DNA from 2 places in the Gottfriedia sp. NPDC056225 genome. Region 2 is predicted to be linked to the other one. Evidence: a T-box and tRNA genes for the amino acid it is inferred to sense, from the RefSeq annotation. Region 2 holds a T-box; the other holds one or more tRNA genes.
What was found. The T-box of region 2 lies ahead of ileS (isoleucine--tRNA ligase). A T-box ahead of a tRNA ligase gene usually reads a tRNA of that ligase, here a tRNA-Ile.
Positions count from the first base shown of each region.

Region 1: it has a tRNA-Ile gene. The T-box ahead of ileS (isoleucine--tRNA ligase) is inferred to sense a tRNA for this amino acid. The anticodon was not compared.

Region 1 is NZ_JBHJTJ010000005.1:87-3,737, reverse strand. It holds gene ACFCYN_RS05470 (bifunctional transcriptional activator/DNA repair enzyme AdaA) at 1-343, opposite strand, end outside; tRNA gene ACFCYN_RS05465 (tRNA-Glu) at 1,441-1,512, opposite strand; tRNA gene ACFCYN_RS05460 (tRNA-Ser) at 1,524-1,614, opposite strand; tRNA gene ACFCYN_RS05455 (tRNA-Asn) at 1,622-1,696, opposite strand; tRNA gene ACFCYN_RS05450 (tRNA-Ile) at 1,717-1,793, opposite strand; tRNA gene ACFCYN_RS05445 (tRNA-Gly) at 1,811-1,881, opposite strand; tRNA gene ACFCYN_RS05440 (tRNA-His) at 1,888-1,963, opposite strand; tRNA gene ACFCYN_RS05435 (tRNA-Thr) at 1,973-2,045, opposite strand; tRNA gene ACFCYN_RS05430 (tRNA-Phe) at 2,107-2,182, opposite strand; tRNA gene ACFCYN_RS05425 (tRNA-Asp) at 2,191-2,266, opposite strand; tRNA gene ACFCYN_RS05420 (tRNA-Met) at 2,270-2,346, opposite strand; tRNA gene ACFCYN_RS05415 (tRNA-Ser) at 2,543-2,635, opposite strand; tRNA gene ACFCYN_RS05410 (tRNA-Ile) at 2,645-2,721, opposite strand; tRNA gene ACFCYN_RS05405 (tRNA-Met) at 2,735-2,808, opposite strand; tRNA gene ACFCYN_RS05400 (tRNA-Ala) at 2,835-2,907, opposite strand; tRNA gene ACFCYN_RS05395 (tRNA-Pro) at 2,918-2,994, opposite strand; tRNA gene ACFCYN_RS05390 (tRNA-Arg) at 3,019-3,095, opposite strand; tRNA gene ACFCYN_RS05385 (tRNA-Leu) at 3,106-3,192, opposite strand; tRNA gene ACFCYN_RS05380 (tRNA-Gly) at 3,201-3,275, opposite strand; tRNA gene ACFCYN_RS05375 (tRNA-Leu) at 3,299-3,381, opposite strand; tRNA gene ACFCYN_RS05370 (tRNA-Lys) at 3,404-3,479, opposite strand; tRNA gene ACFCYN_RS05365 (tRNA-Thr) at 3,488-3,560, opposite strand; tRNA gene ACFCYN_RS05360 (tRNA-Val) at 3,564-3,639, opposite strand; partial or broken rRNA gene rrf (5S ribosomal RNA) at 3,645-3,651, opposite strand, start outside.
Region 2 is NZ_JBHJTJ010000020.1:49,639-53,289, reverse strand. It holds gene ileS (isoleucine--tRNA ligase) at 1-1,611, opposite strand, end outside; T-box leader at 1,666-1,908, opposite strand; gene corA (magnesium/cobalt transporter CorA) at 2,243-3,184, shown strand; gene ACFCYN_RS14240 (HU family DNA-binding protein) at 3,487-3,651, shown strand, end outside.

The DNA.
Region 1 (3,651 bases), on a different contig from region 2:
TCTGTAAGTGAAATTTACTTACTCCTACTTCAATTGCTAACCGATCTAAAGATAAACTACTTCGATACTCTTTTTCAATAAAGCGTTTGGCTGAAAAAATTATATCCTCCTCACTTGTGTGAAGTAAGTCAGGTTGACATCTTTTGCATGGACGATAACCATCATTTATTGCTAATGAAAGTGATGGATAAAACGATACATTTTCTATTAAAGGGGTTCTTGACTTACACGAAGGCTTACAACAGATTCCAGTAGACTTTACTGCATAAATAAAAACGCCATCATAGTTTTCATCACATTCCTCAACTGCAGTCCACATAACTTGATTATTTAATCCGTTCATTCGATCACTCACCTCATCTTTAGCTATTCACATTTTAGCATCAAGATCCTTCGCTAGCTTTCAATTTCTTGCTTTCTAATTTCAGATTAAATATTAAGGGTAAGTATAAAGAAGGAATGACTTTAAATATAGTCTATCTCCTAACAATTCTCTCAAATTGAAAATCTTTTCTATTTTTCCGTTAAAGTATTTAAAGATATTCATCATTTCATAAACAAATTATAGAAGTAAAAACAGTTGTTGAAGATTCCATAATAGTAATAATATTTATGAATAATACTGATATTGCAATTAAGTGCTAGGATATAATCGTGTTGGAGTTTAAACTAAGTGATACGGCTATTAGTTTTAAAGTGAGAAATATGTATGTAACCCGAATGAAGTTCAAAGGAAGAGTGCAGGTTTACACCATGGAGAGCTACTTCTGAAATGCGTTGTTTCTATTACTATATTTGTAAAAGAGATTGAAAATATTTTGCACGTATGTGGAAATATTTATTTGTTTGTTAGTATCTATAAACACAAATTATCTTTTCTAATTATAGATGTGATTAATTGATTTTATTAAAGAACTAGGGGATGAATTCGATTGGGACAATAATACTGAGTTGAATGAAGGATTAGTAACGAATGCCCTTTTAGATGATGAAATTAAAGCGTTTAAAAAAGCAGAAGAATAATCAGACTATTTTATAAAGTGAATATTCTTGGCTTTTATATTAATAATTAGGTTCGTCCATTTTTTTTTCAAAAAGCATTTTATTTGAGAAGTTCACATTAAAACATTTTCATTATTTGGGAATATTACGTTTAACGTTACCTATTCGGAGTTTAAGATGGATGCTCTATATAAATAGCTCTAGAAGGCATCTATTTGTCCAGTTATACTACTGAAAACCACCATTAAATAAGATCCGGTGATATGATTTGCTGCGAGGCGTTATTGGATTCGACTGTTTATATAAATCGAACGGAGTTATCACTGCTACAGTGATGATAGAGGAAATCTTTCTCATATTGTTGTTTGAGTCCCTAATTATAAAGACAAATAAAAAGCTCAGTTACCTGTGTTATCACAAATAACTGAGCTTTAGTTATGACCCGTACGGGACTCGAACCCGTGTTACCGCCGTGAAAGGGCGGTGTCTTAACCGCTTGACCAACGGGCCAAAAAAAAATATGGCAGAGAAGAAGGGATTCGAACCCTCGCACCGGTTACCCGATCTACACCCTTAGCAGGGGCGCCCCTTGAGCCACTTGGGTACTTCTCTATCATAATGGCTCCGCAGGTAGGATTCGAACCTACGACCACTCGGTTAACAGCCGAGTGCTCTACCACTGAGCTACTGCGGAAAAATTAATTATAAATTTAATGGTGGGCCTAAATGGACTCGAACCATCGACCTCACGCTTATCAGGCGTGCGCTCTAACCAGCTGAGCTATAGGCCCATTAAATTTTATAAAAAAGCGGGTGATGGGAATCGAACCCACGACCGAAGCTTGGAAGGCTTCTATTTTACCATTAAACTACACCCGCATAATATGGGGCGACCGATGGGAATCGAACCCACGAGTGTCGGAACCACAATCCGATGCGTTAACCACTTCGCCACGACCGCCATAAAGAGTGCCGACTAAAGGACTTGAACCCTCAACCTACTGATTACAAGTCAGTTGCTCTACCAATTGAGCTAAGTCGGCTTAATTAAATTATTTATCTTAAATATTGTACGTTTCCATAACTAGTTCAACTTATTTAAGATGGTGGCTCGGGACGGAATCGAACCGCCGACACGAGGATTTTCAGTCCTCTGCTCTACCGACTGAGCTACCGAGCCATCTTAAATGGCGGTCCCGACCGGGATCGAACCGGCGATCTCCTGCGTGACAGGCAGGCATGTTAACCGCTACACCACGGGACCATTTGGTTGCGGGGACAGGATTTGAACCTGCGACCTTCGGGTTATGAGCCCGACGAGCTACCAGACTGCTCCACCCCGCGATAATGTGGATACTATTTTAATTAGATCCATGAAGTTTATTTCTTTAAGACCATCCCAATCTCAGGATGTTTATGCAAGTAGCGGCTCGATTGGTATGCTGAAGTAATTCCTTCGAAGCATATTCGTTCGTGCTCCACCCCGCGATAATGTGAATCCTAACTAAGTTAGATTCATTAATATGAGATTTAATAAAAATGGAGGAGTAAGAGGGATTCGAACCCCCGCGGGCTGTTACACCCCTGTCGGTTTTCAAGACCGATCCCTTCAGCCAGACTTGGGTATTACTCCATTGATAAGTGGTGGACCTTGTAGGACTCGAACCTACGACCGGACGGTTATGAGCCGTCTGCTCTAACCAGCTGAGCTAAAGGTCCTAAAAAAAATAAGTAGCGGCGGAGGGAGTCGAACCCACGACCTCACGGGTATGAACCGTACGCTCTAGCCAGCTGAGCTACACCGCCATAATAATTCATTTAAGTTTTCTAAGTGGAGCCTAGCGGGATCGAACCGCTGACCTCCTGCGTGCAAGGCAGGCGCTCTCCCAGCTGAGCTAAGGCCCCATGTTTTAAATGGTCGGGAAGACAGGATTTGAACCTGCGACCCCCTGGTCCCAAACCAGGTGCTCTACCAAGCTGAGCCACTTCCCGTTTAGAATTACAGGTGATACAATATGGCGCGCCCGAAAGGACTCGAACCCATAACCTTTTGATCCGTAGTCAAACGCTCTATCCAATTGAGCTACGGGCGCATATTATAAATGGTACCGAGGGCCGGACTCGAACCGGCACGGGGTCAACCCCCGCAGGATTTTAAGTCCTGTGTGTCTGCCATTCCACCACCCCGGCAGCATATGTGGAGCGGAAGACGGGGCTCGAACCCGCGACCCCAACCTTGGCAAGGTTGTATTCTACCACTGAACTACTTCCGCGTATACTGCTTTTAAATTATAAATGGTGCGGGTGAAGGGACTCGAACCCCCACACCGAAGTACTAGATCCTAAGTCTAGCGCGTCTGCCAATTCCGCCACACCCGCAAATATTTTCTTTTTGAGAAAATGGTGAGCCATGAAGGATTCGAACCTTCGACCCTCTGATTAAAAGTCAGATGCTCTACCAACTGAGCTAATGGCTCAAAAAGAGTGCCGACTAAAGGACTTGAACCCTCAACCTACTGATTACAAGTCAGTTGCTCTACCAATTGAGCTAAGTCGGCATATGGTGGAGGATGACGGGCTCGAACCGCCGACCCCCTGCTTGTAAGGCAGGTGCTCTCCCAGCTGAGCTAATCCTCCATCAAACCAAGC
Region 2 (3,651 bases):
GAATTGTTTTGCAAATTTATCATGATTTTCAAATGGATAATGATACTGAGCAAATGGCATTGATCCGCTATCGAACCAAACATCAATGACTTCAGGTGTTCTTTTCATCTTACCACTGCATTTTGGACATTTTAGACTGACTTCATCAACATAAGGTTTATGCAATTCAATTGAATCCGAAATTTCTTTTTCCGAATAGCTACATAATTCATTTATACTTTTTGGTGCTAATTGATAATTACACGAATCGCATTCCCAAACATTTAATGGAGTACCCCAATATCGTTTACGACTAATGTTCCAATCTACCATTTGTTCTAAAAAATTACCAAATCTGCCATGTTTAATATGATCTGGATGCCATGTTACTTCTTCGTTATTTTTAATAAATTGATCTTTTAATGCTGTAGTTTTGATAAACCAACTTTCATTTGCATAATAAAGTAATGGAGAATCACATCGCCAGCAATGAGGATAGCTATGCTCATATTTTTCTTTACTAAATAAAAGTTCATTTTCGGCTAAATATCTTACGATGTCTACATCACATTCTTTAACAAATCTTCCTTTAAAATTGGTCACTTCTTCAGTATATTGACCTTTTTCATTCACAACATTTACAAATGATAATCCATTTTCTTGAGCAACTTTATAGTCGTCTTCTCCATATGCAGGTGCGATATGAACAATTCCAGTACCGCTATTTTCAGTGACAAAATCTGCTTTAATGACTTTGTGACCGACTTCAACACGTACAAAATTAAATGGTGCTAAGTATTCAATCCCGATTAAGTCCGCTCCTACGAACTCAGATAAGATAATATAATCAGTTTTTAATACCTTTTCTACTAAAGCTTTAGCAAGTATAAATACTTCTTCTCCTTTTTTGGCACGGACATATTCCATTTGTGGATTAACAGCTAATGCTACATTAGCAGGAAGTGTCCAAGGAGTTGTCGTCCAACCTAGAAAAGAGACATTTTCCTCGTTTAGCAATTTGAATTTAACCGTAGCAGATAAATCCTTCACGTCTTTATAGCCTTGTGCTACTTCATGTGAGCTAAGGGAAGTTTGACAGCTAGGGCAATAAGGTGAAACACGATGCCCTTTTACTAATAATCCTTTTTCGTGTATTGTCCCAAGAATATTCCAAACACTTTCAATATATGAGTTATCTAATGTTACGTAAGGATCATCCATATCTACCCAGTAACCTAATTGCTCAGTAAATTCACGCCATTGTTTCTCATAAGTAAATACACTTTCTTTACATTTAGCAAGAAAGGCTTCTACTCCATATTGTTCAATTTCTGCTTTCCCTGAAATTCCAAGCATCTTTTCAACGCCAAGTTCAACAGGTAATCCATGAGTATCCCATCCGGCTTTGCGAATAACTTGGTAACCAGCCATTGTTTTATATCTAGCTACAACATCTTTAATTGTACGACCTAAAGCATGACCAACATGTGGCAAGCCATTTGCAGTTGGGGGGCCTTCATAAAAAACAAATGATTGATGATCTTCTCTTTGTTCAATTGAGTTTAAAAATGTGTTATTTTTTGACCAATATTCACTGACTCTTTTTTCACGATTTTGAACTGATTCTTTCATATTTGATATCGCCTCTCTTATTTTTTTAAAGCACACAAAAAACCCGCCCCTATAGTAAGGGACGGGTTTAACCGCGATACCACCCTAATTCTATTGAAAAAGTCCGTTCTTCAATAGCACTCAGTCACGTACAATCATACGCGTTCCTTTTAACGGTAGACACCCGTTCAAACCTACTTTAATTTCAGTTTGACTTCTCGGAGAGGATCTTCATTTAAGTACTATTCACCGGTTTTCAGCTACCCCAGCTCTCTTTAGAACAGTTACGAAAATTACTTATCTCGTCATTGAATTAATTTGTGTGCTTTTATTGTAATTTATTATATCCATCGTCAAATAAAAAGTCAAAGTTTTCTTAAATTTATTTTTTAGTTTATTCAAATTCGGTTATTTTAGTTTATTGTTATAACTTTTCTTATACTTTTTTAATGTGAGAACGCTAAAAATGCTAAAATAACGTTCAATCTTATCCGTTTTTAATTATTCTATTCTGTTTCTAATTTTTTGATTTCAAACATTGCTGTAGTGTTTATTTCGTGAAAACTTCTTCATAATTTTTTTCAAAACGAAACAGAAATATTGTGTTAAACTGATTTTGGAGAAAGTTAACGAGAAATAGGGAGTGCGAGATATGATCAAAACAATGGCTGTATTTAAAGACGGAACAATTGCATTTGATGTATCGATTGAAGAATTAAATTCCGAACGAATTGATTGGGTTTGGGTCGATTTTGAAAATCCTAAAACAGAAGAAATTGACTTATTGCGAACCAAATTCCACTTCGATGAAATAGCAATTAAACATTGTGTAAGCTATAAAGAAAGACCGAAAATGGACTATTATGAAGGCTATCGTTTTATCGTTCTACAATCATTAAACGAGAACATGGAACAAACTGAAATTGATCTCTTTTTGTCTCACAAGTACATCGTTTCATTTTGTTGGGATGCGACAAGTGTATTACAAATTGTGTGGAACAAAGTAAAAGGATTAAAGAGTATAAAAGGACTGAAGCCAGAACAAATTCTATACCACATTTGCGATGAAATAGCAGATAAATTCTTTCCAATTGTCCAAAAAATCGAGGATGACATTGAAGACATTGATGAATTAGGAACAAATTCCGACCTTAATATGATCGATGGAATCAAAACACAAGTAAGTAAATTATCTAAAGTCAGAAAAACTGTTAAACCAACAAAGGATTTAATTTACCGTATTTTAAATTCAACACATGTTGAAATTGATAAAGAAACGACAAAGAAATTACGTATTGTCTACGATCACTTAGTGAAATTATTAGATGACATTTCAGATAACAGAGAAATGGCAAATGACATCAGAGAAAGTTATATTTCCACTAACTCACACAAAATGAATAAAACGATGAAAATGTTAACATCTGTCTCGATTGTTTTCATGCCATTAACATTCATCGTAGGTGTTTACGGGATGAATTTTATTCACATCCCTGAACTTCAGTTAAAGTATGGTTATTATTACTGTTGGGCAATCATGCTAATTATCGTGATTGGCTTAGTGATGTGGTTCAAGAAAAAAGATTGGTTCTAAGATTTGTTTGAGGTTATTTAGAAGGTCATAAAGGGGATCGAAAAGCTTGTTTTAAGCTATCCACACACTCTAGAAAAAGGTTATCCAACATAAAAAAGATGAACTCTGTATTAAACAGCGCTCATCTTTTTTTGTATCTAAATGTAAACTAGATTTCAAAGAATACGATTTTCCAACCAAACGGTTATATTTCCTTTTTTTACTCTTACTTTGAACCGCGAAATTTGTATTACGAAATCAATCTTGCAAATCTTGTTGAACTTGTAATAAACAAGCTATAGTAAAAATAGGAGGTGTTTTCAATGCCAGCGAATCAGTCAAACGTATTTTTCACAAAAGATGACTTAATTGCACAAATTAGTGCAACGTATCCTTTGTTATCTAAAGGCGAAGGAAAGGAAATTATTCAAAAAATTATTTATTCCATTAAAGAAACTGCTGAATTAGACGGAAAAATTGTCTTTCTA